DNA from 2 places in the Colwellia sp. MB02u-14 genome. Region 2 is predicted to be linked to the other one. Evidence: predicted binding sites of a transcription regulator. Region 2 holds the regulator's gene; the other holds the start of a gene.

Region 1 (15,919 bases), on a different contig from region 2:
ATTACGCAGGACCCGTTCAGCGCGCGTTACGTAGTTGGTTTAATTGGCAGTCGCCGAGTGATTATTGGTTTTTTGATATACGTACTTTACCTGGAGCTTCCATTGTAATTTCGTTAGTGTTGTTTCCTTATGTTTATATGTTAACGCGTACTGCACTTGAGCAACAAGATCAAAACTTGTTAAGGGCCGGACGTTTATTAGGGTTGTCAGCAAAACAAAGCTTTTTAAAAGTTGCCTTACCGCTGGCACGGCCAGCAATAGCGATATCAGCGAGTTTAGTCCTTATGGAAACCTTAGCTGACTTTGCCACGGTAAATTATTTTGCGGTAAATACACTGACTACAGCTATATATGATACTTGGCTGGGCTATGGTGACTTAGCAACAGCAAATGCTTTAGCCAGTATATTAATGCTGATAATTCTGTTTGTGGTTGTTGGTGAACAACGTGCAAGAGCCGGTCAAAATCATCAATCAAATAGGCCTAATCAGCATATTGAAATTATTACATTATCATTCTTTCAACAACTACTCATTAGCGGTTTTTGTTGGACATTGGTTTTAGCGGGTTTTCTTTTACCTTTCGCTTTGCTTGTTATTATGGCAGTTGAATACAGCAGTATGGCTCAGCTAGCAAATTTAATTTCACCAAGCCTTAACAGTATTGAAGTGTCATTTTATGCCGCAACTATTGCCACTTTATTTGCACTGTTATGTAGTTTATATCGGCGATTAAGCTTTGATAAATGGCGAATACTTCCTTCAAGTTTATCAGGAATAGGTTATGCAGTACCTGGAACAGTTTTAGCAATGGCATTATTGGCTAGTTTTGGACCCCTTGATCATTTTATTAATGATATAGCAAGGTATCTTCAGCTTAAAGAACCCGGTTTAGTCTTGTCTGGCACTATTTTTGCTGTCGTATTTGCCTTTGTGGTTCGTTTTTCAGCGATTGCTAATGGAACAATATCTAGTGGTATCAAACAGATACCTAATTCTATTGATTTTGCTCCTGCAAGTTTGGGGGTAGGCTTAGGTCAAATGTTAAAAAAGGTACACCTGCCAATACTGAGGCCTTCTATTTTTGTAGCATGGTTACTCGTATTTGTTGAATCAATGAAAGAACTATCCGCCGTATTATTACTAAGGCCCTTTAATTTTGATACATTGAGTATACAAATTTATCAATTAATATCAGACGAAATGCTTGAGCAAGGAGCCTTGAGTGCTATTTTAATTGTTTTATTAGGCCTATTACCTATTATTTGGCTCAACAGAAGTAAGGAGTTATCGTAAATGGTCGAAAATGAATTATTAAGCGTTAAGCAACTTTCGGTTAAATTACAGAATAAAGTCATATTGTTAGACACCCACTTAACACTAAACTTTGGTGATATTCTTGGATTAGTAGGACCAAGTGGTTGTGGAAAAACCACATTGCTTAATACTATCGCGGGCTTTAATTCACCCAGTACGGGTGAGTTAAACATAAAGCGTAATAATTCAAGTAGTACTCATTTAATCGTTGAAGAAGATGTTCTCACTATCACGCCATTTAAGCATGTAGTTCCTGAACATCGTAATATCGGTATGATCTTTCAAGATTATGCATTGTTCCCTCATTTATCAGTTGAAAAAAACATCTGCTTTGGAATTAATAAACTGCCAAAAAGTGAACAGAAATTTCGAATGACTGATTTGCTCAACTTACTTAAGTTAACAGGTTTAGAAGCAAGATTTCCACATCAGTTGTCCGGTGGACAACAACAAAGAGTTGCTATTGCTAGAGCATTAGCACCTCAGCCTACCTTATTATTACTTGATGAGCCTTTTTCAAATATTGATGCACGTTTACGCAATGAATTAATGTTAGAAATGCGCCAAATTTTAAAGCAGTTAAAAATGAGTGCTATATTTGTGACTCATAACAAAGACGAAGTCTTTACTTTTGCTGATAAAATTGCAGTAATGCATCAGGGAAGTATCCTTCAAATAGGTAGACCTGCCGATGTTTGTCACTCACCAAACAGCTGGCAAGTTGCTGATTTTTTGCAATTAGGTAGCTGGATACCTGTAAAGGCGATAAATGGCCAATTTCAATCAGCTGTTGGAGAATTACCATCAACTGAAGATCTTTTTTTAAAAGAAAATATGATTACCTACAAAGGGGGTCCTCAAAAACTACAATTGTTATTGAAGTCACAAGCTATTGTGTATTGTGAAGACGGGTTTGAGAAAAATAATGTCAAAGTTGATAATATCTCTATCACTGAACATGGATTTCACTATTTACTGAGTAGTATTGATAAAGACCTATCTTTATCATTTGAACAGTTGAGCTTTTATAGCAATTGTTTATTCGCGTTGGGCCAAAAAATAGCGATAAAAATCAAGAGCCACAACTATCAAGTTTTTAATAGTTATGATGATATTTTAGGGTAACTATAAACGGGATTTCTATCAAAATAACGTTAAATCTTAAGGTTATGTTGCAACCATGAAGTGTAAAAATTCTTTTAACTCACACTTAAGTTTATTTTAAAGCGATGATAAGAAATAGTGGAAATCGTTAGGATCGCTATTTCAATAAAAATCAGAAGTAAAAATCATCTACTTTTGGTGATTATAAGTCATAAGCTAACCGCCAATTTTTCGGTAACTCTCTCGCATGAGCAAAGGTTGACGGTATTTTTTGCTCGCACCAATAGCCTTATATATCTGTTAATTTATAAAAAGGTTCTCACATTTATTTTTCTAAGGCTACATCATCAAAATTTGGCCGCTTGAAAGTAGGTAGTATTCGATATAAATATATAACAACAAAACACAGCAGTGATGCGGTCATGAATAACCAAAAGCCTCCAAAATGATCTAATACAAAACCACCTAACAATGGAGCTATAGCGAAGCCTAAAGAATAAAATGATGCTGCACCAAAGTATGCGCCGCGTAAATGTGCTGGAGCTAAACGGTCAATATGAACATTCATGGTAGGGAATAATATCGCTTCGGCTAAACTCATCACTAATACTGCGCCAATCCATCCCCAGGTAAAGTCGAGTGGGTTTACTGCAAACCAAAGTTGCGAAGCGGCAAGTAACAGTAAACCAATTTGAATACGACTTTCTAAGGCCATCGAAGCCATCATTTTCAACAAAAAAAACTCAGAGCAAATAATTAACAGTGAATTGGCAACAATCATCGATGAAATAAGCAAAATAAGATCAGGCACTTCAGCGCGAGTTAAATATTGAATCAACGAAGAGTCCATTTGTGCATTAATAAACATACACAAAATATTAGCCACAATGAGGCATTGTAATAACTTGTCTTGCTCTAAGATGCTAACAGTAGTTTATTGATTACTCTACTGTCATTATTATTTGTTTCTTTGGATTTTTAAAGGCAAAGGAAGAACAAAAACTTAATTTGCTCTATACTTGGCTTATTAACTCTTGTTAAATAAGTTAGATATTTGATGAATGTAAAGTATCTCTGGATCATTATATTTTTGCTCGGTAATACCTCATCAAGTATTGCCGAACAGCTTGTTGTCACCGAAATATTGCCACCTTACCAGTTCTACCAAGAAAGTAGTGTGCTAAGCGGCTTTTCAGTTGAAGTTATGGAAGAAATATTCAAAGTTACCGGTGATAATATTGATTTGCAAATACTGCCTTGGGCACGTGCTTACAGAACAGCCTTAAACCAACCTAATACACTTATTTTTTCACTCTCTCGTACCTTATCTCGGGAAAATTTATTCATTTGGGGTGGGAAATTAACGAAAGAAGATGTTTACGCTTGGGGCTTAAAAGAAAACTTCCAAACATCAATGACTGATATTCAACAACTCAAAAAATACAAAATAGCCGTAGCAAATTCATCAAGTACCGCACAATACTTTCAGCGACATGAATACCCCTATCTTCATGTACTTGGTTCACCAGAGCAAAGCTTACAAATGCTATATCTTAATAGGGTTGACATTATTACGGGTACAAAGAACACCTTAAAAGTACGAGCAAGTAAATTAAATTTAGATATCAGTAACCTAAAAGTAATTATGCCTATATCAGTCATTAATCATGATTTATATTTTGCTTTTAGTCTTAACAGTGATGAAAAAATTGTCAGTAAATATATAGATGCTTATCATCAAATTAAAAGCAGTGGCATTTTAGATAAGCTCAAAAGTAAATGGCATGTGCTTTAAATTCAATAAATAACAATCAGAGCACTTTACTTTCTTGACTAAAATCAATATAACAAATACAAATTTAATCCCTTACTCATTAACGACAGATATAATGACTCAAAATCAGTTAGTCGCCCAAAAAACAGTAGTCCCCTTAAAGTCAGTTCCAGCAAATTCTCAAACGATCGGTGTTTTCGACTCTGGTATTGGTGGTTTGTCGATTGCGAAATGTATTCATCAAAACTTACCACATGAAAATATTATTTATGTTGCGGATAGCCAATTTGCTCCTTATGGTGATAAATCGACAGCAAATATTACTGAACGGGTAAATAAAATTGCAGATTGGTTAATTGACCAGCAAGTAAAAGCAATTGTTGTTGCCTGTAATACTGCAACGGTTAGCGCTATTGATCAGCTACGTTTACGCGTTTCAATTCCAATCATAGGGGTTGAGCCCGCAATTAAACCCGCCGCAATTCACAGTAAAACCAAAAGAATAGCTTTATTAGTAACAGAAGCAACCGCTGTAAATACGCGTTTTTTATCATTAGTAAATAAGCATAAGAATGGCGCTGAAATTTATATCCAACCTTGTGCCGGATTAGTAGAACTTATTGAGCAAGGTCTTTATGAGAGTGAACAGTGCCGTAAAAGACTAAATGCCTTTTTAGGACCACTTCTGCAAAGTAATATAGATACCCTCGTATTAGGATGTACTCATTACCCTTTTGTTCGTCAACTTATACAAGATATTGTCGGTGATAAAATTACCATTATGGAAACTGCTCAACCGGTAACTGAGCAGCTTGCCAGCCAACTTGAAATTAAGGGGTTACTGGCAAGTCATGAACAGATTTCCCAGCAACATTTTTTTAGCTCAAAGATATCACCGGAACAAGCACAGTTAATGTCAGTGCTCTTTGGTAAAAATATCCCGCTACAACAACTCCCTGCTCTTTAAATAAGCAATTTACAGTTATTTTTGGCCGTTTAGCCTTCTAGGCGTAAAATAACTAGAAAATAGTTAATCTTGCAGTTAGAATAACTTTAATAAAAAAATATCTTAAACTATTAAATTTTTCCTGAGGTTTTATGTCTACTCAATTTTTCACTTCTGAATCAGTTTCTGAAGGTCATCCAGATAAAATCGCCGATCAAATTTCTGATGCTGTACTTGATGCAATTATCGCTAAAGATAAAAATGCTCGTGTTGCTTGTGAAACGATGGTGAAAACTGGCGTAGCAATTATCTCAGGTGAAGTATCCACCACCGCATGGGTTGATTTAGAAACGATTACTCGTAATGTTATTAGTAATATTGGTTACACTTCATCTGACGTAGGTTTTGATGGTGAAACCTGTGGCATTATGAATTTAATTGGCCAACAGTCCCCTGAAATTGCACAAGGTGTTGACCGAGTAAAACCAGAAGATCAAGGTGCTGGTGACCAAGGACTGATGTTTGGTTATGCAACCAATGAAACTGAAACATTAATGCCTGCACCTATATTTTATTCTCATCGTTTGGTAGAGCGTCAAGCAGAGGTGCGTAAGTCAGGTGTCTTACCTTGGTTACGTCCTGATGCAAAGTCTCAAGTTACTTTTATTTATGAAGATAATAAACCCGTAGCAATTGACGCTGTTGTTTTATCAACTCAACATAACCCAGAGATTTCTCAAGAAGATTTACACGAAGCTGTGATGGAAAACATTATCAAAGCGGTTTTACCCGCTGAGTTATTAACTAAAGACACTAAATATTTTATTAATCCTACAGGTCGTTTTGTTATTGGTGGCCCCGTTGGTGACTGTGGTTTAACCGGTCGTAAAATTATTGTTGATACCTATGGCGGCATGGCTCGTCATGGTGGTGGTGCCTTCTCAGGTAAAGATCCATCAAAAGTTGACCGCAGTGCCGCTTATGCAGGGCGCTATGTTGCAAAAAACATTGTTGCTGCCGGTTTAGCTGACCGTTGTGAAATTCAAATCTCTTATGCCATTGGTATTGCTGAGCCAACATCTATTTCAATTGAAACCTTTGGTACCGGTAAAGTATCAGAAGCAACGTTGATTGAGTTAGTTAGAGAGCATTTTGATTTACGACCTTACGGCATTACTAAGATGCTTGATTTATTACACCCTATGTACCAAATGACAGCCGCTTACGGACATTTTGGTCGTGAACCTGTTGAAGTAACAGTCGGCAATGATACTTTTACCGCCTTTACTTGGGAAAGAACCGATAAAGCCGACACGCTTCGTAAAGCCGCTGGGTTTTAATTTTTAACGTTTTAACATCACCGTTCCTACTAAACATAAAAAGCGACTCAATAAGTCGCTTTTTTATTGCAATAAAACCATTAACATTGCGAATAATACTCTTTAACCTAGCTGACTTGGGAAAGAACCGATAAAGCCGACGTGCTCCGTAAAGCCGCTGGTTTTTAATTTTTAACGTTTTAACGTTTTAACATCACCGTTCCTACTAAACATAAAAAAGCGACTCAATAAGTCGCTTTTTTATTGCAATAAAACCATTAACATTGCGAATAATACTCTTTCACCTAGCTGACTTGGGAAAGAACTGATAAAGCCAACACGCTTCGTAAAGCCACAGGGTTTTAATTTTTAACGTTTCAACAACATCGTTCCACCTGAACATAAAAAAAGCGACTCAATAAGTCGCTTTTTTTATTGGAAAAATATGAGGTTAATTTATGACTATTTAGCCGACTGCGCTTTTTTACTGGCTACTTTTTCTTTACGTCGTTGCTCAATAACATCTTGAACATGTCCACCAATGTGTTTTTCACCACGTTGGCTGGCTAAATTAATTTGGCGTTCGCGCTCAGCAAAGCCACTACGTTGTTCGTCAGTATATTTATCATAACAACGATGACAACTGACGCCTTTTACATAATGCTCACTTTGCTTTTCTTGTTCGGTTATCGGGTAACGACAAGCAAAGCATTGATCGTACTGCCCTTGCTCTAAGCCATGCCCTACTGCAACACGGCCATCAAAAACAAAACATTCACCTTGCCACATTGAATTCTCTTGCTCAACTTCCTCTAAATATTTAAGCACGCCACCTTCAAGATGATAAACATCTTCAAAGCCTTGCTCTTTTAAGTAAGCGGTTGATTTTTCGCAGCGAATACCACCAGTACAATACATCGCTACTTTTTTATGTTTGTTCTTGTCTAAGTGCTGTGCAACATATTCTGGAAATTCACGAAAGGTTTCAGTCTTAGGGTTTATTGCGTTCTTGAAGGTGCCTATTTCAATTTCATAATCGTTACGTGTATCAATCAATAAAACTTCAGGATCGGCAATAAGTGCATTCCACTCTTTAGGTTTTACATAAGTACCAACGGTCAGTAATGGGTCAATTCCTTCAACGCCCATAGTCACAATTTCTTTTTTTAATTTTACTTTACTGCGTTGAAAAGGATTCTCGTCAGCGTATGAATATTTATGAGAAAAATTCATTAAACGCTCATCTGTTTCTAAATGCGCTAAGAGCTTATCAATACTGCTTTGTGTACCAGCGACGGTACCGTTAATACCTTCATTAGCAAGCAATAATGTACCTTTAACATCGTTATTTAACATAACAGACAATAATGGTTTTTTAAGTTGTTCAAAGTTTTCTAAGCGTACAAATTTGTAAAGTGCACAGACGGTGATGTTTTGCATAATAATACCCATTGAGCCAGCCAGAACGTAAATCCGGAGCTGTAGATTAATATAAAGCCAACACATCTTAACATCAGTGTAGGCCAAAAGACGCGCATTCTATCAAAAGCCTCAATTTAGATAAAGCCTCTCCTTCAATAGATTAAATGATAGAATCGCTACTTGCACAGCTCTTTAGTGACACAGCGGATAAAAAAATGACTTTTCACGGCAGTAAAAAGTCATTTGAAAATTGAGGTAACCGTTTAACTCATCATAATGGTTATTAAAGTTAACTCGTTGTTCCTTTCAATTCTTCACGCAGTCGTTGAATGACCATATAGAAATATGGCACTAACAACGTACCTAATATAGTGGCCGCTAACATACCTGAAAGTACAGTAACACCAAGGAATATTCGGCTACTGGCTCCTGCACCAGACGACATAACTAAAGGAATAACACCTAAAATAAAAGAGAGTGCAGTCATCAGTACCGCTCTAAATCTTAACTTTGCAGCGTCAAGTGCCGCTTCCATGATCGTCTTTCCTTGGGCTCTTAGCTCCATCGCAAATTCAACAATGAGAATAGCGGTTTTAGTCGATAAGCCAATCAGTAGTATTAACCCTACCTGCGCATAAATATTGTTTTCCATCCCTAAGATATAAAGTGTCAGCATTGAGCCAAATAAAGCTAAAGGCACAGCGGCGATGACAGAAAAGGGGATAGTCCAGCTTTCATATTGAGCGACTAAAAATAAGTAAACAAACAACAACGCTAAGCCAAATAAAACAGGCGCTAAATTACCCGCTTCAATTTCTTGTTTAGACTGCCCTGCCCACTCAAAAATATAGCCTTGGGGTAAGTTTCCTGCTAATTCTTCCATAATCGCTATCGCCTCACCTGATGAATGACCACTCGATGCTTGGCCAGTGATATTTGCGCTACGGTACAAATTAAAGTGTCCGATACTGGTAGGACCTAAAATAGGCTCAAGCTTAGCAAGTGTCGTTAATGGCACCATTTCACCGTCTTGGTTACGCACAAAATAGTAGCGCAAGTCAGAGGGATCTTTACGGAACTCTTTTTCAGCTTGAACGGTTACTCTGTAGGTTCGCCCAAACTGGCTGAAATCGTTAATGTACATTGACCCTAACTGCGCTTGTAACGTTATAAAAATATCCGATAAAGCAACACCTTGAGCTTTTGCTTTATCTCTATCAACCTCTAAAAAGTATTGTGGAACATTTGCGCGGTAAGTACTAAAAACGCGAGTTAATTCAGGTCGTTGATTTGCCTCATAAATAAGACCATTCATCACTTGCGCTAAATCACTAGGGCTTCGACCTTCACTGTCTTGTAGTTTAAATTCAAAACCCGAACTTGTCCCTAAGCCTGGAATAGGCGGAGGATTAAATATCATTATTTGTGCGTCTGGCATTGTCCACAGTTGCCCCATTAAACGCTGGATAACAGCACGCAGTGCTAATGCTGGCTCCGTTCTTTCTTCCCAATCTTTTAGCATGATAATGCCTAAACCATTGTTCGAACCTGCCCCACCTAATAACGAAACACCTGAGACAGTAATAACGTCAGTAACGGCTGGGTCTGCTTTTATCATTGGCGTTATTTTATCAATAAGTGCCTGTGTTCTGTTACTTGAAGCCGCATCAGGTAATTGGATATCGAGAAAAACATAACCTTGGTCTTCGCTTGGAACAAAACCCGTGGGTACCGATGTGGTTAACCACCCTGTAGCTACAAATAAAACACCGACAATAATACCGACGCGAGCAGCACGTTTTAATAAGAAGTTAACGCCTGTGGTATAGCTTCCTGTCATTTTTTCAATACCCCGTTCAAAAGGCATCAGCCACTTGATCGGTTTCATATTATCTTTACTTAATAAAACAGTACAAAGAGCTGGGCTTAACGTTAAGGCATTAATAGACGAAATGATAACGGCAAATGAGATGGTTACCGAAAATTGTTTGTACAATTCGCCAGTAATACCCGGCATAAAGGCGACAGGAACAAATACCGCTAGCAGTACTAAAGTGGTTGCAATAATTGGCCCTGAAACCTGTTCCATGGCCTTAGTCACCGCTTCTTTTATGTCGAGTTTTTCTTCTTTAAGAATGCGTTCAACGTTTTCAATAACAATAATGGCATCATCGACTACAATCCCTATTGCAAGCACTAAACCAAAGAGTGTAATGGTGTTAATGGAATATCCCATTACTAACATAAAAGCAAAGGTACCAATTAATGAAACCGGTATAGCAATAGTTGGGATCAGTGTCGCTCGCCAGTTTTGCAAAAATAAGAAAACCACGAGAATAACTAAAACTATTGCTTGAAATAAGGTCGTTTTTACTTCATCAATAGAACGTGAAATAAATTCAGTCGTATCGTATGGAATAGCATATTCAAGTCCATCAGGGAAACGTGCTGATAATTTTTCTATCTCTAACTTTACTAACCGAGCGACTTCAGTTGCGTTTGCACCAGGCAATTGATAGATAACTAAAAATGCGGTTTCATTACCATTTAAACGTGCTTGAACACCATAGTTTTGCGAACCAAGTTCTAAACGTGCAATGTCAGATAAACGGACAAAATTACCGTTAGAACGAGCTCTTACGATGGTTTGTCCAAATTCTTCAACCGTTTTTAATCGCCCTTTTGCTTGAATTGAATACTCAAACTGTTGATTTGGCAATGAAGGGCTCGCACCTAACTTCCCTGCCGCTACAATTAAATTTTGCTCTTGAAGTGCTTGTTTTACCTCGGTAACCGTAACCCCTAATGATGCCATACGGTCAGGTCGCAGCCATGCTCGCATGCTGTAAGTCATTTCCCCCATGACACTAGCTTCTGCTACGCCAGGTATACGTCCTAGTGGCTCAGTTAATGAATTGGTCGCATAGTTACTTAAGAAAAGTTGGTCGATACCTGCTTGCTTTGAAAATAAATTAATGGCCATTAACATTGAGCTAGATTTTTTCTTAACCGTTACCCCTTGTCGGGTCACTTCTGATGGCAGTGAGCTTTGGGCTAATGCCACACGATTTTGCACATTAACCTGCGCCATATCGTCATCAATACCCACCTTGAAAAATACAGTAATAGTTGCTGAACCATTATTTGAAGCTGTTGACTCGATATACATCATATCTTCAACACCATTGATTTTTTCTTCAATGGGGCGAATAACTGACTCTTCGACAACCTGAGCGCTAGCACCGGGATAAACTGCTGTTATTTGAACTTGCGGTGGTGTTATTTGTGGGTACATATTAACGGGCAATATCCCCATCGCAATGAGGCCCGCTAAAGTAATAACAATTGAGATAACAAAAGCAAACTTGGGTCGATGAATAAACGTTTTACTGATCATGGGAGTGTCCTACTTAATTAAAAGGTCAGAAATAGTACCGGTAAGCGGGTCAATGCTTTTGATAACTGGCTTGACTTCAACGCCACTTCTTACTTTTTGTAAACCTTCTATGATCACTTGTTCGTTCGCTTTAAGACCTGATTCAACGACCCACATCGCATTCATTCTTCGCCCTAAAGTAACCAAACGTTGCACAACTTTATTATCGTCGCTAACAACAAGGACAAACTTGCCTTGTTGGCTTTCTTGAACGGCAACTTGAGGGACTAGCGCCATTTGCTCTTTTTGCTTGCCTTCGATAATTAAGGTGACAAACAAGCCCGGCACAACAATACCGTCAGGGTTATTAAACTTCGCACGTAATTCAACCGTCCCCATACCCTGGTCTATCTTGGTATCGGCAAAAATAAGCAAACCTTTTTCGCCATAGGTGGTGTTGTTCGGTAAACGTAATGAAATATCAATGGATAAATCTTCAGGCTGATGCGTATTTTTTTGTAAATAAGAAATATAATCGCTTTCTTCTACTTGAAAGCTCACATAAATAGGGTCTGTTGCAGTTAATGTCGCGATGGTATTACTGCTTGGGCTCACAACGGCACCAATACTATAATTAACTTTACCAATACGCCCTGAAAATGGCGCTTTAATCACGGTATAACTTAAACTCAATTGAGCTGTTTCTAGTGTGGACTCAGCCACCTGCACCGCCGCTTTTGCTTGGGAGTTATTAGTGATTAACTTATCAAGATCAGATTGTGAAATATAGCCATCTCCTGCAACTTCACGCCCTCGTTTTAAATCTCGTGCCGCACCTTCTGCACCTGCAACTCTGCTAGCTAAATCTGCTTTTGCAGATTCTAAAGAGGCTTGATAAGCCGCAGGTTCAATATTAAGTAGTACTTGATCTTTTTCAACGATAGAACCTTCATCAAAGTGACGTGCTATTAATTCACCTTCAATGCGAGCACGTAAATCAACTTCTTTTGAGGCAACGGAACGCCCTAAAAATTCACGATAGCTACCAATTTCATTTACTTTAATTTCATAAATAGAAACGGCAGGAGCCGGCGTTTTTTGTTTAACTTGCTCAGCTTGTCCACAACTAACAACAGTCAAAGCAATAACTGACAAAAGACTCACGCGAGATAAAATAGGTTGAAAAGATGGTAGGTGTTTTGTGAACATCTATGTTCTCCGTTTAGGATGTATAAGCAGGAAACGAAAACAGCTAATAAAAATCAAGCTGCTTAAAAAGTTATTATTACATTTGATCATAGTAAATTCAGTCAAAAAAGGTAATCAAAGACTTAAAACAGGCGATGTTTATTTTAAAAAGCCGTTTTTCAGCTATTTTATAAAATGATAATTGAAATAAGTGCAAGTCGCCCTTATATTTCTTGTTAAGATAATAAAAAATAAAATAAAATGAGCAATCCTAGAATTTATCAACAACAATCCTTTTCTATTGGCGACACAGTCACCTTAAGTGAAGATGCCTTTGGCCATACCATAAGAGTTTTACGTTTAAAGAGTGGTGATTCCTTAACCCTTTTCAACGGTGAATTTAATAACGGTTTACTAGGCGATTATCAAGCTGAACTCACTGATGTGAATAAAAAAAATGCACAAGTGGTTATAACGTCGTTCACAGAGAAGCATGTAGAGTCACCGCTAAACATTCATTTAGGCCAAGGTATTTCCCGTGGCGATAGAATGGATTTTACTTTACAAAAATCGGTTGAACTTGGTGTTAATACCATAACCCCACTATTTACTGAACGTTGTGGCGTAAAGCTGACGGGTGAGCGTTTACAGAAAAAAATAGACCAATGGCAAAAAATAGTGATTGGTGCTTGTGAACAAAGTGGTCGTTGTTCGGTCCCTATTGTTATGCCAGCTGTTTATTTAGATGCATGGCTCGCTCAACAAAGTGCGTCATTAAAACTAAACTTACATCCCAAAGCGCAATATTCCATCATGAATTTGCCAGAAAAAAATATAACCGACTCAAAGCAGCGTGTACGGTTACTTATTGGCCCTGAAGGCGGCTTAAGTGATGATGAAATTAAACGCGCTAATGAGGCATCTTTTGTTGATGTTTTATTAGGGCCCAGAATATTAAGAACAGAAACAGCAGCATTAACGGCAATTACCGCATTGCAATGTCGCTTTGGCGATATTAACTAGTAATAATACTTTAATGATTGTGTGCAATTGAAATTAATTTGAGTTGTTTGCAAGATATAGGAAAAATAAATGACAATTAAACTTGGCGTAGTAATGGACCCTATTTCACAGGTCAATGTAAAAAAAGATTCGTCTATGGCGATGATGTTTGAAGCGCAAAAGCGTGGATATGAAATTTATTACATGGAAATGAAAGACTTATACCTTGACCAAGGACAATGCCGTGCGACCGCACAAAAATTGAAAGTTTTTGACGATCCTCAACATTGGTATGAACTCGACGACGTAAACGATATAGCAGTTTCAGAACTTGACGCGGTGCTCATGCGTAAAGATCCTCCTTTTGATACTGAGTTTATCTACGCGACTTATATGCTTGAGCGTGCAGAGGTTGAAGGCACATTAATTGTGAATAAACCTCAAAGCCTTCGTGACTGTAATGAAAAACTTTTTACCGCTTGGTTTGCCGACTTAACACCACGTACCTTAGTGACACGTAATAATGATAAAATTCGTGAATTTCATCAAAAAGAAAAAGACATTATTATCAAACCTCTCGATGGAATGGGTGGCGCCTCAATTTTCCGAATTAAAGAAAATGATGCGAATGTTGGCGTTATTTTAGAAACATTAACCAACCATGGTAATCAATATGCGATGGTGCAAGAGTTCATGCCTGAAATTAAAGATGGCGATAAACGCATCCTTATTGTTAATGGTGAACCTATGCCTTATTGTCTAGCGCGTATCCCTGCACAAGGTGAAACGCGTGGTAACTTAGCTGCCGGTGGTCGTGGTGAAGCAAGACCCCTTAGCGCAACCGATAGGTTAATTGCTGAAACTATTGCCCCTGAATTAAAGAAACGTGGTCTATACTTTGTAGGGTTAGATGTTATTGGTGACAAAGTTACCGAAATTAATGTCACCAGCCCAACCTGTATCCGAGAAATTGAAGCTGCATATCCTATTAATATCAGTGGTAAATTAATGGATGCAATAGAAGAAAATATTCGCCCTAGAGTATAAGCCTTTTAGTTATACTCTTTATCACCAAAATAAAGTTATGAGTCTCTTACTAGCGGTAACCCTTTAAAGTAAAGGGTTACCATACCTCTATAAAAACAATGATGCATAGAGTTTTTTTTAAACTTAAGATGTAAAAAGGTGAAGGTATGGAAAGCTTAGAAAATCAACTTTTAATCGCAATGCCTGCATTAGACGATGCATATTTTAATAAAACCGTGACCTATATTTGTGAACATAATGAAGAAGGTGCCATGGGGCTTATTATTAACTTACCCGTTAACGTTACTTTAAACGAGTTGCTCGTCCAAATAGATGCTAAAAAAGAAGAAGCACCTGAATTAGGCCAACAAGTGTTAACTGGAGGTCCAGTATCTCAAGACCGAGGCTTTGTTTTACATAGTCCACAAAGTTGCTGGAAACAATCGTTATCACTCAGTAAAGAGGTGATGATAACGACCTCTAAAGATATTTTAATGGCGCTAGGTACCGAAGAAGCGCCTGAAAAATATATGGTCACATTAGGTTATGCTGGTTGGGGCCCCGGACAACTAGAAGAAGAACTAAAAAATAACGCTTGGCTTTTAACTCCCGCAGATGGTGATATTGTTTTTAATACTCCCATTGAACAACGCTGGAAAAAAGCCACTGAAAAGCTAGGTATTGATATGGCCCATTTATCATCCGATATTGGTCATGCATAAAACTATTAAGGAAGAATAAGTGTCAAAAAATGTTGGCCAACGTACCGTTTTAGGTTTTGATTTTGGTAAAAAATATATTGGCGTTGCTGTTGGTCAAGAGCTTACGGGAAGCGCTTCACCTTTGGGCTCTGTCAAAGCCAAAGACGGTATCCCTAACGAAATGGAATTAACGAAATTCATTAAGGAATGGCAACCTGACTATTTAGTCGTTGGTTTACCATTAAATATGGATGGTAGTGAACAACAGTTAACCCTTGATGCGAAAAAATTTGGCAATCGCTTGTCGAGTAAGTTTGCATTAAACGTAGAGTTTCAAGACGAACGTTTAACCACAGCCGATGCAAAAGAAAGATTATTTGCAGCTGGCGGTTATCGTAATTTAAAAAAAGATAATATCGATGCTGAGTCAGCAAGATTAATTATTGAAAGTTATTTTGAAACGCTTTATCAGTAGATAATTAATGGTAGGTTATTACATTTGTTGTGACTTTTTTGTAACAACCTACCATGTTTATCATTAACTAAATATCTTTAGGGTCTAAACCATCTAGCGTCACACCACTTAATGCACCTGTTCCACCTTGCTCATTACTGCGTAATTTTATCATCAAGCGTAAATCATTTGGTGAATCAGCATGGTGTAAAGCGTCAGCATAATTGATCAAACCTTTATTATATAATTCAAACAAAGCACCATCAAACGTTTGCATACCGAGTTCTTTCG
Region 2 (15,919 bases):
AGCTGAAGCTAAAGCGTTAGGTTGGGGCAATATACACCAGCAACTTGCTGTAGTAGACCCCATTTCTGCCGAACGTATTCATAAAAATGATCCGCAACGATTAATGCGAGCGTTAGAAGTCTATCGACTTACTGGCAAAAGCATGACTGAATTAACGAAAGTTAAAGGTGAGCGACTTAGCGGCGATGTTCTACAATTTGCTATTTCACCTAAAGAACGTAAAGATTTACATGCTCGTATCGCGCTAAGATTTGAGCAAATGATAGCACAAGATTTTGAATCAGAAGTTGTTAAATTAAAGCAACGTAATGATTTAAATAAAGATTTACCCTCCATCCGTTGTGTTGGTTATCGCCAGATGTGGGAATATTTAAATGATGAAGTCGACCATGATGAAATGGTCTTCAAAGGCATTTGTGCGACACGTCAATTGGCAAAACGACAGTTGACTTGGCTGAGAAATTGGCCAAATCTACAATGGCTGCATATGGAAGATGAAAATAATTTAAAACTAATTTTGTCTTCTGTAAGCAAACTTTAAACCTTGATGTATAATGAAAACAGTTGCATAGTAAGTAACTAGTTTTATAACGAAAAAACTCGACAATACATTTATTAAAAATAACAAAAAAGGGGCCACACAATGGCAAAGGGGCAATCTTTACAAGACCCATTTTTGAATGCTTTACGACGTGATCGCATTCCGGTAGCAATATATTTAGTTAATGGCATTAAACTACAAGGACAAGTAGAGTCATTTGATCAATTTGTTATCTTACTTAAAAATACAGTAAGTCAAATGGTTTATAAACACGCGATTTCTACTGTTGTTCCTTCACGGGCAGTTTCTACTATGCCAGCGCCTCAAACAGGTGATTATAATCAGGAACAGCAAGATTAATGATTTTATTGAGTTTGGTTATACGCCAAATATTAAATGTACATAAATCTTTTTTGGTTTAACTATTTAGTTTATAGGTAATACTCAATTGTTTGATCGTTATGAAGCAGGTGAGCAAGCTATTCTTGTTCACCTTGATTTCCCTGATGAAAATGCACGTGAAGACTTACAAGAATTTGAAATGCTTGTAAGCTCTGCGGGTGTGAATGCGCTTGCTATTATTACCGGTAAACGCAGTACACCTCACGCTAAATTCTTTGTTGGTAGTGGTAAGGCTGAAGAAGTAGCCGAGGCGGTAAAGCTATACCAAGCCAATGTCGTACTTTTTAATCACGAACTTTCCCCCTCTCAAGAAAAAAATATTGAAGCGTTGTGTGAATGTCGTGTTATTGACCGCACGACACTTATTTTAGATATTTTTGCACAACGCGCGCGAACCCATGAAGGGAAGATGCAAGTTGAGCTGGCACAGTTACGACACATGAGTACTCGCCTTATTCGTGGCTGGACTCACCTTGAACGACAAAAAGGTGGTATAGGCTTACGAGGTCCTGGTGAAACTCAACTAGAAACTGATCGGCGTTTACTTCGTGATCGTATGGTTAATATTCGTAAACGTTTAGAACGGGTTGAGAAACAACGCCAGCAAGGCAGAAGAGCAAGAACACGCGCTGAAATACCGACTATTTCTTTAGTGGGTTATACCAATGCGGGTAAATCGACGCTGTTTAACATTATTACTGAGGCAAATGTTTATGCAGCTGATCAATTATTTGCAACTTTAGACCCTACGTTACGAAAAATTGAGATTGAGGATGTCGGTCGGGCAATACTCGCTGATACAGTAGGTTTTATCCGTCATTTGCCTCATGATTTAGTCGCTGCTTTTAAAGCAACATTGACCGAAACTCGTGAAGCTGAGTTATTACTACATGTAATCGATATTTCGGACGATAGGCGAACTGAAAATATTGAGCAGGTTGAAACGGTTTTAAAAGAGATCCAAGCGGGCGACGTACCGCAATTATTAATTTGTAACAAAATAGATGCTCTGGAAGATATTCAGCCTCGCATTGACAGAGATGACACAGGCTTACCTAGTAGAGTCTGGTTGTCTGCACAGAAAGGTATAGGAATCGATTTACTTTTTCAAGCGCTAGCTGAACGCCTTGGAAAGAAAATTATTAAGCACAACTTATGTTTACCTCCAAGTGAAGGTAAATTACGGGGTGTATTTTATCAATTAAATTCTATTGTTGATGAAAGTTATGATGAAGACGGAAATTGTTTATTAAAAGTTAAATTACCTGCAAGAGAGTGGGATAGATTAGTTAAACTCAACGAAGCTGATATTGAAGGCTTTATTGAACGCAAACAGACTGATATATTACCGTAATGGGTAAATAGTAGTTTTAGTATTTATTTAAATTTAAAGTGAGTGGAGAAGACCATGGCGTGGAACGAACCGGGGAATAATGATAAAGACCCCTGGAAAAAGAAAGATGATAAGAATCAAGGGCCACCTGATTTAGACGATTTACTTAAAGATATTGGTAATAAGTTCGGTGGTATTTTTGGTGGTAAATCATCAAACGGTGGTAGCAAGAAAGGCGCATCGAATGTTGGTATCGCTATTGCTTTAATTGTGGGTATTCTTGTCTATGCATTTAGTGGTTTTTATACCATTAAAGAAGCTGAGAAAGGTCTTGTTTTACGTTTTGGACAATATTCTGGCACAGTAGAGCCAGGTTTGCGTTGGAAGTGGACATTTGCGGAACGTATTATTCCTGTAGATATGCAAACAACACGCGATTTACCTGCATCTGGCTTCATGTTAACAAAAGATGAAAACGTAGTACGTGTTGAAATGCAAATACAGTATCGTGTTGTTGATGCGCGTAATTATATTTTCAGTGTTACCAATGCAGATGACAGTTTAAGCCAATCACTAGATAGTGCTTTACGCTTTGTTATTGGTGATTCTAGAATGGATGATATTTTAACAAGTGGTCGTGAGAAAGTTCGTCAAGATGTTTGGAAAGAATTAGATGATATTATTGCCCCGTATAACCTTGGGTTAATTGTTGTCGATGTTAACTTTAAAGATGCTCGTCCTCCTGAAGAAGTGAAAGATGCTTTTGATGATGCTATTTCTGCACAAGAAGATGAAGTGCGTTTTTTACGTGAAGCTGAAGCCTATGCACGTGGTATTGAACCACGAGCACGTGGCCGAGTGAAACGTATGGAGCAAGAAGCCATAGCGTATAAGCAACAAACGGTATTAGATGCTGAAGGTGAAGTGGCTAAATTCAATAAACTATTACCTGAATATTTAGCGGCTCCAGAAGTTACTCGCCAGCGTATGTATTTATCAACGATGGAAAGCGTTTACGCGAATACCAGCAAAGTAATGGTTGATGTTGAAGGCGGTAATAATATGATGTATTTACCGTTAGACAAAATGATGCAAAGTCAGTCATCAAACCAGAATAATACGATGCAGAGCCAGTCACGTGTAAACAAATCTGTTAATACGTCAAGCTCTGCTCCTGACTTGTCAGGTCGTGCAGACAGATTTAATGATGGGAGAAATTAAGCAATGAAAAACTTTATAATTGCATTAATTGTATTATTTTTGGTATTAACTGTCTCTTCTGTTTTTGTCGTTTCAGAAGGACAACGTGGTATCGTTTTTCAGTTTACAAAAATTAAACGTGATGCTGATACCGGCGAAATGATTGTCTATGAACCGGGCTTACATCTTAAGATACCGTTTATTAACAACGTTCGTAAACTTGACGCGCGTATTCAAACACTTGATGAAGCAGCTGATCGTTTTGTGACCTCTGAGAAAAAAGATTTGATGGTAGACTCTTTTGTTAAGTGGCGTATTGTTGATTTTTCAACCTTTTACTTACGGACCTCTGGTTCAGTAGAAAATGCTCGTGCGTTATTAAAGCAAAAAGTAAATAATGGTCTGCGTACCGAATTTGGTACTCGTACCATTAAAGAAATTGTTTCAGGTGACCGTGATGGCATTATGGCTAAGGCTTTGGCAAGCGCTGAAAGTAGTCGCGAAGATTTAGGTATTGAAGTTATTGATGTACGTATTAAGGCGATTAATTTACCCGCCGAAGTTAGTGCGTCTATCTACGACCGCATGCGAGCAGAACGAACCGCGGTTGCAAAAGAGCATCGCTCTAAAGGTCAAGAGCAAGCAGAAATTATTCGTGCAACAATAGATGCTAAAGTAACAGTGATGTTAGCAACGGCGCAAAAAGAAGCACAAGAAATGCGTGGTGAAGGTGATGCATTAGCCGCTAAAGTTTATGCTGATTCATATGGACAAGATCCTGAGTTTTTCAGTTTCTACCGTAGCCTTGAAGCGTATGAAAAAAGTTTTAGTAGTAAAAGTGATATCCTGGTGGTTAAACCTGATAGTGATTTCTTTAACTACTTAAAAGAAGGCGCTAAAGTTCAAAAGTAGTCTATTCTTTTGATAAAAAAGCCATGACTTGTCATGGCTTTTTTATATCTGCTATAAGTAGCAACCAATCAATTGTTAATAGGAGTAATTCCTTATTTCAATACTAATCAAATAACTTACGGAGTATTAAGATGATAGATACACTGTTAACCGCTTTCGCGTTGGTACTGATCATTGAGGGTTTAGTACCAGCCCTTTTTCCCAATAAATGGCAAAACTACCTAATAAAGTTAACACAACAACCGACTTCATCTATCCGTAATATCGGCATGAGTTTATTGTTTTTTGGTATGATTATTTTATGGTTGATGAGCAAATAGGTTAAAGTTTGATATAAATATTTTTTATAAGCCCTTTAGTTAATTGAATATTTTAAAATTGAACTAAAAATCGTCATATATTACTTGGACTACTATTTTATTTTTGATAAAATCGCCGCCTAATTTTTTATCGAAATTGAAAACATGGGCAAAAACGTCGTAGTTCTAGGCACCCAATGGGGTGACGAAGGTAAGGGTAAGATTGTTGATTTACTCACAGATAAAGCTAAGTACGTAGTACGTTATCAAGGAGGCCATAATGCAGGTCATACTTTGGTAATTGACGGTGAAAAAACCGTACTTCATTTAATTCCATCGGGTGTATTACGTGACAATGTGAAATGTTTAATCGGTAACGGCGTAGTTTTATGTCCAAAAGCCTTGATGACAGAAATCGCAATGTTAGAAGCTAAGGGTGTTCCTGTTCGCGAACGCTTACTTATTAGTGATGCTTGTCCGTTAATTCTTCCTTACCATAATGCTTTAGATGCGGCGCGTGAAATTGCTCGTGGTAATAAGCCTATTGGTACGACAGGACGCGGAATTGGTCCAGCTTATGAAGATAAAGTGGCTCGCCGTGGTTTACGGGTTGGTGACTTAGTCTGTGCAGAAACATTTGCAATTAAATTAAAAGAAATTGTTGAATACCATAATTTCTCTTTAGAACATTACTACAAAGTTGAGCCTGTTTGTTATGAAACAGTCCTTGCTGATGCCCTCGCGGTGCGTGATGTGATCCTTAAGATGGTTGCTGATATACCTGAAATGCTTGATCAAGCGCGTAAAAACGGTGAGTCAATTATGTTCGAAGGTGCTCAAGGCACTTTACTGGATATTGATCACGGTACTTACCCTTATGTAACGTCTTCAAATACTACTGCAGGTGGCGTTGCTACCGGTTGTGGTTTTGGACCTCGTCACTTAGATTATATATTAGGCATTACTAAAGCATACACAACGCGTGTTGGTTCGGGTCCTTTCCCAACAGAACTAGACGATGAAGTGGGTGAACACTTAGGCACCGTTGGCCATGAATTTGGCGCAACTACGGGTCGTGAGCGACGTTGTGGTTGGTTTGATGCCGTTGCAATGCATCGCGCGATTCAAGTTAACAGCGTAACAGGTTTCTGTTTAACTAAACTTGATGTTTTAGATGGTTTAAAAACACTTAAAATTTGTACAGGCTACAAAACTCAAGCGGGTGATATTATCACCGTGCCGCCAACGGCTGCTGAAGGTTATGAGTGTATTACACCTGTTTACGAAGAAATGCCGGGCTGGTCTGAAACAACAGTTGGAGCAACTTCTCGTGATGTTTTACCTGCTAATGCAATTGCTTACATCAAGCGTATTGAAGAATTGACAGGCGTACCGGTTGATATTATTTCAACAGGACCAGAACGTAATGAAACTATTATTTTAGTTAATCCGTTCACTGATTAACACATAATACAGCATATTTTCTAAAATAAAATTTTATTAAAACCACCTTTTAGGTGGTTTTTTTTTCATCAAAAATAAAATATATTCAAACATTGATTTGAATATAAATGCAAAAAAAATTACTAACACTACAATCATAAGTTATAAAGTTAATGAACGTTATGGTTTTAATGTTAAAATTTAGTGATAAATTCGCTATTGTGCATTGAAAAAAACAAAAATAGAAAGCTAAGTTTAGCCAGTGAATGAAGTTTATAAAATGTACATAAGTATTAGATGAATAGATTAAGCTATATAACGAATATTTAGTTTTATGATGTGCAATAGAAAAGTGCTGAGGGTATGTTTGTTGTGGCTTCTGGCACTTTTTTATATAAGAATAATGTTGGAACAACATGTAAGATTGCCATAATATATATAACTATACTGTATGTAAAAATAATAAAACTTAAAAAATAGCATAAAAAACATAATAAATTTACCTAACGCATAGGACTCATCATGACTGATTTTCGCCAACAAGCACTTGATTACCATCAATTCCCAACGCCAGGGAAAATAAGTGTCGAATTAACTACCGCTGCTGAAACTAGCCTTGATTTAGCGCTCGCATACAGCCCCGGTGTTGCTGAGCCGGTACGTGCAATTGCAGCAAACCCAGATGATGTTTACAAATATACCGGCAAAGGTAATACGGTTGCTGTTATTACTAACGGTACCGCTATTTTAGGTTTAGGTAATTTAGGTGGTATGGCTGCTAAGCCAGTGATGGAAGGTAAAGCGTTATTGTTTAAGCGATTTGCAAACATTAATTCATTCGATATCGAGGTCAAACATAAGACAGTTGAAGAATTTGTTAATACGGTGGCTAATATTGCAGATAGTTTTGGCGGCATTAACTTAGAAGATATTAAAGCGCCAGAGTGTTTTGCTATTGAAAAGGCCCTTATTGAACGTTGTAAAATACCTGTATTTCATGATGATCAACATGGTACCGCTATCGTTACTGCTGCAGGTATGATCAATGCCTTAGAAATTCAAGGTAAACATATTAAAGACGCCAATATAGTGTGTCTTGGGGCAGGTGCTGCAGCAATTGCTTGTATGGAACTCTTAATAAAATGTGGCGCTCAGCGAGAAAAAATCTACATGTTAGATACTAAAGGTGTTATTCATACTCGTCGTGACGATCTTAATGAATACAAGCGTATGTTTGCTAATAATACCGATAAACGTACGCTAGAAGATGTCATCGATGGCGCAGATGTATTTGTCGGTGTTTCTGGGCCAAATTTACTTTCTGTTGAAAATGTAAAAATGATGGCGGCGAATCCGGTGATATTTGCTTGTTCAAACCCCGATCCTGAAATTAAACCAGCATTAGCGCTTGCTGTTCGCGATGATCTTATTATTGCCACTGGACGTTCTGATTACCCTAACCAAGTTAATAATGTTTTATGTTTTCCTTTTATTTTCCGTGGAGCATTAGATGTTCGTGCTAGAAGGATTAACGATGAAATGAAAATTGCTGCTGTTAATGCCATCCGTGAATTAGCAAAAGAACCTGTTTTGCAGGAAGTGCTAGATGCTAGCGGTGAGCAAAGTTTAACTTTTGGTAAGGAATATATCATTCCTAAACCAATGGACCCGCGTTTATGTGGTCGAGTTGCACTTGCTGTTGCCCAAGCTGCGGTTGATTCTGGCGTTGCCGCATTAGCGATGCCTGAAAATTATATGGAATAATCAGCGCAAAGGAGCAATCGTGGTTTATGTGGTCGAGTTGCACTTGCCCAAGCTGTGGTTGATTCTGGCGTTGTCGCATTAGCGATGCCTGAAAATTATATGGAATAATCAGCGCAAAGGAGCAATCGTGGTTTATGTGGTCGAGTTGCACTTGCCCAAGCCGCGGTTGATTCTGGCGTTGCCGCATTAGTGATGCTTGAAAATTATATGGAATAATCAGTAAAATGTAATGCAAATAAACTAAGATGAACACGCGGGAGAGCCATAATGAAAAACGTAACAAAAGCAGTTTTACTTTCTACGCTTGTTTACCCAGGAGTTGGCCAACTAGTTTTTCAGTCCTATCGGCGTGCAATAGCGCTAATTTTAGTATTTTCAATAACGGCTTATGTGTATATTGAAGAGGTGGTCAGTAAATATCAGCCACTTATTGATAGAGTAAAATCAGGTGAAATTGGGCTAAACAGCCAAGTACTTGCAAATGAAATAGCAAAACACCCTATTACTTTTGATCCGTTCTGGGTGAGCACATTAACCTATATACTCGTAATTTGTTGGGGAGTGGGTGTTATCGATGCTTATCGTTTAGGCATAAAAAAAGACGCTAAAGCGTCTTTAAATGAGTGTAAATAATTACTGCTCGTCATCTACTTCAAATTGACTAAAGTCGGTAATCCCCTTTGCTATCAGTGCATCTCGAACACTTTTGGGGAGCATTTCAGTATTGTCTTTTGTCAAATCACCATCATCAGGAAGAGGCTGTCCAGTAAAAGCATGTAAAAAAGCTTCACATAATAATTCACTGTTTGTCGCATGGCGTAAATTATTAACTTGTCGACGTGTGCGTTCGTCAGTTAACACCTTAAGCACACGCAACGGAATTGATACGGTGATTTTTTTAACTTGCTCACTTTTTTTCCCATGTTCGGCGTATGGTTTTATATAATCGCCATTCCACTTTGCCATCTAATTACCTTGTTTAGCTAAATTATTTTTTATAGGTTCGATTTTACTGGTTGTTGGCGTTGAGTCAATAACGAATGTGTAGAAGTTTAGAAGTCTAAAGTTCTTGACCGGCAAAAGTAAAGCGTTTAGAGTTATAGACGTCCAAACATCTATTTGATTTTATTGTCCAATTGGAGCAAAAAATGACAAGCAAAAAACCAGCAACATTGGCGGTTAGAGCGGGTATTAATAGTGATAAACACCATGGTGGCGTTGTACCTGCAATTCATTTATCGAGTACTTACGCTTTAAAAGGCTTTAATGATAAGCGCCAGTTTGATTATTCTAGGACAGGAAATCCAACACGAAGTACATTTGGGCAAGCTATTGCTGATTTAGAGCATGGCGCAGTTGGTATAGTCACTAGTACCGGTATGTCTGCTGTTCATTTAATCTGTCAACTACTGACAACACAAGATACTGTTATTATCCCCCATGACTGTTATGGTGGCAGTTATCGATTATTTACCCATTTAGCAAAACGTGGCCAATTTAATGTTATCGTTGTTGACCAAAACGATGAGGAAGCCTTAGCTCAAGCACTGGCGAAAAAGCCAAGATTAGTTCTGGTTGAATCACCGAGTAACCCATTATTACGTTTGGTTGATATAGAAAAGGTCACTCAGGCGAGTCATAATGTAGGAGCTTTAGTTGCGGTAGATAATACTTTTCTTTCACCTCTTTTGCAGCAGCCGTTATTATTAGGCGCGGATATTGTTTTTCATTCAACAACTAAATATATTAACGGTCATAGTGATGTGGTTGGTGGTGTATTAGTAACAAAAGACCAGGAGCTTGGTGTAGAACTTGCGTGGTGGGCAAATTGTATTGGTATTACGGGCTCACCATTTGACAGCTATCTTGCATTACGCGGCTTAAAAACATTGCCTATTCGCATGAAACAACATCAAGAGAATGCAAATGTTGTGGCAAAATACCTAAAAAATCACTCAGCAATTAATGCCGTGTATTTTCCTGGTTTGAAAGATCATCCAGGACATGAAATTGCTAAGCGGCAACAAAAAGATTTTGGCGCTATGATGAGTTTTGAAATAAAAGGCGGTGTTGAAGCGGTTAAAGTGTTGTTTGATAAGTTAGCACTCTTTACCTTGGCACAATCGTTAGGTGGCGTCGAAAGTTTAATCAGTCATCCATCAACGATGACTCACGCAGGTATGGAGATTGAAGCACAAATTGCTGCAGGTATCACGCAATCCTTAGTCAGAATTTCTGTAGGTATTGAAGATATTACTGATATTATCAGTGATTTGGAACAAGCTTTACTTGCGAGCCAAATTTAAGTTTTTAGGCTATTTTTAGTAGAATAATTAATGAGTGAAAATGACACAGTCAAATACAGTAGAACCGTTATCATCCGGGAATAACCAACTTGCCAAACATGCTATACATGCACATAAATTTGGTGGTAGCAGCTTGGCAACCACACAATGTATTGAGCGTGTGGTTGCTATTATTCGCAAAAATTGTCAGTTAGATGATTTAGTCGTTGTCTCTGCTAATGGTAATACGACGGATGACTTATTCAATATTTATGAACTCGCTGTTGAAAATAGTCAGGATCTTTTAGTTGCCATTGAGGCATTAAAACAGTCACAAAGTGTATTAATTAGTGAACTATTAAATAAGAGTAGAGCCGCATGCTTAATTGAGATTTTGTCTGATGATATAGATCAATTAACCGTTTGGTTAACAGAGCAACCGCGTCAACATCATGCTGATATGCTGGCCTATGGAGAAGTGTGGTCTGCGCGTTTATTATCCGCAGTGCTGAGTGAGCAAGTGTGTCCAAGTTATTCAATTGATGCGCGTGATTTCTTAGTTATTAATAACGATAAAGAGTGTGCAGTTGATAATCAAAGCAGCAAAAAACAATTTCAGGAAATATTACAAAAGGGAAAGTTGGCAGTCATTACTGGCTACATTACTAAAAACTCACGAGGTGAGACCTGTACATTAGGACGTAATGGCAGTGACTATTCAGCAACAATAATCGCATCGCTGTCGGGTGCGTTGAATGTTACGCTCTGGACTGATGTCGATGGTATATACAGTGCTGATCCCCGTGTTGTACCACTTGCTCGTAAATTACACCGTTTACCAAACGGTGTAGCAAAAGAGCTTGGTCGCTTGGGTAACCCCGTTTTACATGCAAAAACTTTACAACCGCTCACGAACCACAGTACGCATTTACATGTAGCAAGCAGTTTTGATCCCGAAATATCTGGTACAGAAATTGGTAAATTTGGTCAAATTGCTAAGCAAGAACTATCAGTGACTTCACTCAATGATTTATTACTGGTTCAATCAACAAGTTTAACTGGTTCATTGGCTGGGCAGGCTAACCATGAGTTTTCTGCTATTTGCAGTGATGTTAAACAAGGTTTTATTGTTATTCACCGAGCACAACAAAAGTTGGTTAGTCAATGGTTAGCCAATCATGATACCGACGTGTCATTCACACCGGTTTCAATTTTAGCTATTGTTGGTCACAGTGTAGTGAACCAAGGTAATATTCAAGCGCGTTTTAAGCGTGCTCTCAAACATTCCAAAGTGCTTTATGTGGTTAACTCGTTAAGTGAACATAGTATTATTGCCGTTCTTCAGCAGAGTTGTACGGGGGAGTTACTCAATAATGTTCATCATGATATGACTAAAGACGCACGTCATATCGGGGTTGTTGTAGCAGGACTTGGTAATATTGGTCAACGGTTTTTGGAGTTATTACCTGGGCAACTCAATCGGATCCCGGCGTTAGAGAACGTACATTTAGTCGGTTTAGTTGCGTCGAATAAAGCACTTCTTAATACCGACGGTATCGATGTTGTTCGAGCGATAAAGCTTTATGAGCGAGATGCTAAAGCTTATGACAATGCATTATTAATGTCATGGTTGACCAATCACCCTTACGATGAATTAATTGTTGTTGATATAACACCCAGTGAACATTTTAGTTATCTATACGGCGATTTTTTTAGAGAGGGAATTCATGTTATTGGCGCAAATAAGTGGGCGGCATCGTCCAGCACCAAACAATATAATACCTTAGTATCGACAGCGGCCAAAAATAAAAGCTTATGGTTAGGTAATACGACCGTAGGTGCAGGTTTACCGATTAATTTTGCGATTAACGATTTACTTAATAGCGGCGATCAAATCATTGAAATATCCGGAATTTTCTCTGGAACACTCTCTTGGTTATTTGAAACCTATGATGGTAGTGTTCCTTTTTCAAGGTTGTTACTAGATGCACTGTCACAAGGTATTACTGAACCTGATCCACGTGAAGATTTATCGGGGCGAGACGTACAACGAAAATTACTAATACTAGCGCGTATGGCTGGTTTTGAATTATCACTTGAAGATATTGATTGTCAGAACTTAGTACCTGAATCACTACAAGGCCTATCAATAAAAGATTTTTTAGCAAAAGCAGCTCAATTAGATACTTATTTTGCTGAACAGTTAGCGCAAGCGTCGGCGAAGCAATCGTGTATTCGTTATATTGCAGAGTTTGCTGTAAATGAACAAGGTAAATCAACAGCTAAGGTTCATTTAGCTGTTTTACCCAATAATGACGCATTTACTCGTTTAACACCGTGCGATAATATATTTTTAATAAAAAGCCTTTGCTATCAAGATAACCCACTCATTATCCAAGGACCTGGTGCAGGACGAGATGTTACCGCTGGTGGCTTACACTCAGATTTAGTTAGTATCTGTCAACAATTGGCAGGTAAAAAACATCAAGTTAAAATTAAAGGTTTAAGTTAGTTACATAACGCTTTTAATAAACAATACTTTAATTTAAAAAGCATGACCTTAACGTTATGCTTTTTTATTACGTAAAGTGTACGAAATACTTGTTTCCGTAGTATTATCAACTAGCATCTGGTTAACAAAAATTTTAATACACTTATTTAAGGCTCAGTTTTATTTTTTATGGCAAATAAAAGTAACAGCGATACAAACTTTACCGCACAAGCAAAAAGCCTTTTAACAAGGATATACGGACGTAGCCAACTAAACGATTCAGTACTCGAGCGTGCGATTGAATATTATGAAAAACAACCCTTTATCCAACATAAGCTCGATGAACTTCAAAATAATATTGAAAAAATAACGGCCCAAGTCCCTAGCGATAAAACTAAACAACAAAGGGTTCGGTTAGAGCGAGAAGAACGTGCCTATCAGGAAGAATTGAAGTTCGAACGTAATGAGCGCCATCAACATTTATTCTTGCTGTGTAAAGAAATTATCAGTTTATGCGAAGGTGATAGTTTTGAGGAAAGTAATCGTAAATCAGGGCAGTTATTAGGTATTATCCAATTAGTTAGCCCTACCCAAGGTAAAAAAGTCGCTTTATCCAATGAGCAGAACAAGCCTCTTTATAAAAGTGTGCTGTGTTTACGTTTACTCGACAGATTATGTTTAGACAAAAATATTGTTGAACCTTACATTAAAGTTGCCTTGGGTAATATATCTTCAGACCAGTATAAAACTTTTGCACAAGACAATCCACAAGCGTATCAGGCTTTTGTTGAAAAGGTGAAAATTCCTTTAATGATGGCGTCATTATTACAAGATATGGGTAATAACCACCCTGAAGCGATAGCTATTTTGTCTGGCGAAAAAAATGAAAAAAATCCTCACAGAACATTACCGATAGAAGAACGAAAAGCATTATTACAAATTAACTACCGGGAAACGGTAAAATACCTTGTAGATGGCATTGGCGCGTCGATTTATATAGGTAACTCAAAAGCAGATCGTGATAAGTATAATGCACTTGAACGTAAAAAATTATTATTTATTAAGCACCTATTAAAAAGCGCCGTGAACCCAAAACAAGGGATTGGTAATTTACTTAAAGTGCCACAAATCTATAGTTCAATAATCTTGTCGACCAAAGATAGCTATAACTACAAATTATTACCAAAAGTTTATCATGTCTTAAACCAGAATGCAGAGCGCGGAGCCTGTAGCCAGATAGTTGTTGATGCACTCGCTCAAATTACGGGTCATTTCCCTCAAGGTTATGGCGTTACCTATATTCCGGTAGAACAAGATATGGCTGACCGCTATGAATATGCAATAGTCAGTCAGCTTTACCCTAATGATCTTGAAAATCCTATTTGCCGAGCAGCAACGCGTAATTTAGCTTTTATATGTCATGGACAAGAAGTTGTGCTCAAAAAGTCTAATAATTTGTATTATACAGAAACAGCAAAAAGTTTTTCTAGCATCAGCAAAGAACGGCTCCATGAAATATTAGAGCTTTTAGTATCAAATTATCATGAACGTAAGAAATTAGACTTAATTCCACGCTGTTGGGAGCCCGGAGAGTTCTTTGCTGTAAAGATTAACCAAAACCTGTGGAATAAAGCTAAATAATAATAAAGCTTTTATCAATGTCTGTAAAAGTTCAGGTAAAATACATATTCACTACTTTGTACTATTTTGGAATATCTCGTGAGCGATCAAGAAAAAAGACTCAACAAATTTATCAGTGAATCAGGTTATTGCTCGCGTCGAGGTGCTGATAAGCTGATTGAAGAAAACCGAGTTACCATTAACGGTAAAAGCCCTGAATTAGGTACTAAAGTACAGCCAGGTGATGTTGTTTTTGTTGATGGTAAACAAGTCGGTGCAATGCCTACCAATAAATCAGACAGGGTTTATATTGCCTACAATAAACCTATTGGCATCACTTGTACAACTGAACTAAATGTCAGGGGCAATATTATTGATGCTATTGGTCATCAAGAAAGAATTTTCCCTATTGGTCGTTTAGACAAACCATCAGAAGGATTAATTTTTCTTACCAGTGATGGAGATATTGTTAATAAAATTTTACGCGCTGAAAATGCACACGATAAAGAGTATATTGTGACCGTTGATAAACCTATCAGTGAGCGTTTTATTCTGCGTATGTCTAAAGGTGTTCCTATTCTTGGTACTATTACAAAACCTTGTATTGTTAAAGTTCACAGCAAATTTGAATTTCGCATTATTCTTACGCAAGGCTTGAATCGCCAAATTCGCCGCATGTGTGAATATTTAGATTATGAAGTATTGAAACTCAAACGTTCACGTATTATGACCGTTGAACTGGGCGACTTAAAGTCAGGCCAATGGCGAAATTTAACGAAAGAAGAAATGACCGAAATAAATGCTGCGGTAGCGACGTCAACGAAAACAGCCTTACCAAAAGAAGCTGATGAATCTGCAGATCCCTGGGCTACTGTTATAGCAGTCACGGATATAGAAAATGATACGGATATCTCATAACTATACTAAGTTTATCCCTTTTACCCCATGAGAAAATAGAACCACTCATTAATTAAACGGATATTATAAAATTTAAATCGTTGATTATCTGTAATATTAAGACAATAAAAAAGGACGCAGAAGCGTCCTTTTTTGTTTTAGTACTTTAATGCTTACTATTTTCTAGCGGCATCTTTAGCTGCTTTAGCTGCTTTTACTTCAGCGATAACAACTTCTGCTACGTTATTAGGACAAGGCATGTAGTGAGAGAATTCCATTGAGAATTGACCACGACCTGATGTCATTGTACGTAATGTTCCGATGTAACCAAACATTTCTGAAAGAGGAACGTCAGCTTTAATACGAACACCAGAAACACCCGCGTCTTGACCTGCGATCATGCCACGACGACGGTTTAAATCACCAATAACATCACCAACGTGATCATCAGGCGTAAACACATCAACTTTCATGATAGGTTCAATTAACTGTGCACCAGCTTTTGGAATTGATTGACGGAAAGCACCACGAGCAGCTAATTCAAATGCAACAGCAGATGAATCGACCGCGTGAAAACCACCATCGTATAATTCAATTTCAACGTCAAGTACAGGGAAGCCAGCAAGAACACCAGTATCCATCATGCCTTTGAAGCCTTTCTCGATAGCTGGGAAGAATTCCTTAGGAACATTACCACCGACAACAACAGAGCTGAATACGAAACCAGTACCT

The links. Region 2 encodes MetJ, which represses methionine synthesis genes. Its sites were predicted from a motif close to TAGACGTCTAGACGTCTA; they were not measured.
Region 1: a site for MetJ is predicted at 5,192-5,209, ahead of metK (methionine adenosyltransferase). Genes of this name have one in related genera too.

The regions. Positions count from the first base shown of each region.
Region 1 is NZ_JACGUX010000006.1:213,894-229,812, reverse strand. Features, by position in the region: gene H4J52_RS02415 (iron ABC transporter permease) at 1-1,295, shown strand, start outside; gene H4J52_RS02410 (ABC transporter ATP-binding protein) at 1,296-2,441, shown strand; partial or broken gene H4J52_RS02405 (MFS transporter) at 2,746-3,348, opposite strand; gene H4J52_RS02400 (ABC transporter substrate-binding protein) at 3,478-4,215, shown strand; gene murI (glutamate racemase) at 4,310-5,161, shown strand; gene metK (methionine adenosyltransferase) at 5,293-6,480, shown strand; gene H4J52_RS02385 (rhodanese-related sulfurtransferase) at 6,922-7,899, opposite strand; gene H4J52_RS02380 (efflux RND transporter permease subunit) at 8,171-11,278, opposite strand; gene H4J52_RS02375 (efflux RND transporter periplasmic adaptor subunit) at 11,288-12,466, opposite strand; gene rsmE (16S rRNA (uracil(1498)-N(3))-methyltransferase) at 12,707-13,468, shown strand; gene gshB (glutathione synthase) at 13,538-14,494, shown strand; gene H4J52_RS02360 (YqgE/AlgH family protein) at 14,641-15,195, shown strand; gene ruvX (Holliday junction resolvase RuvX) at 15,215-15,649, shown strand; gene H4J52_RS02350 (PilT/PilU family type 4a pilus ATPase) at 15,717-15,919, opposite strand, start outside.
Region 2 is NZ_JACGUX010000001.1:250,601-266,519, forward strand. Features, by position in the region: gene miaA (tRNA (adenosine(37)-N6)-dimethylallyltransferase MiaA) at 1-541, shown strand, start outside; gene hfq (RNA chaperone Hfq) at 644-901, shown strand; gene hflX (ribosome rescue GTPase HflX) at 990-2,297, shown strand; gene hflK (FtsH protease activity modulator HflK) at 2,352-3,497, shown strand; gene hflC (protease modulator HflC) at 3,501-4,388, shown strand; gene H4J52_RS01045 (DUF2065 domain-containing protein) at 4,520-4,708, shown strand; gene H4J52_RS01050 (adenylosuccinate synthase) at 4,853-6,151, shown strand; gene H4J52_RS01055 (malic enzyme-like NAD(P)-binding protein) at 6,653-7,894, shown strand; gene H4J52_RS01060 (hypothetical protein) at 8,162-8,527, shown strand; gene metJ (met regulon transcriptional regulator MetJ) at 8,528-8,860, opposite strand; gene metB (cystathionine gamma-synthase) at 9,043-10,200, shown strand; gene metL (bifunctional aspartate kinase/homoserine dehydrogenase II) at 10,241-12,691, shown strand; gene H4J52_RS01080 (hypothetical protein) at 12,860-14,311, shown strand; gene rluF (23S rRNA pseudouridine(2604) synthase RluF) at 14,390-15,208, shown strand; gene fusA (elongation factor G) at 15,364-15,919, opposite strand, start outside.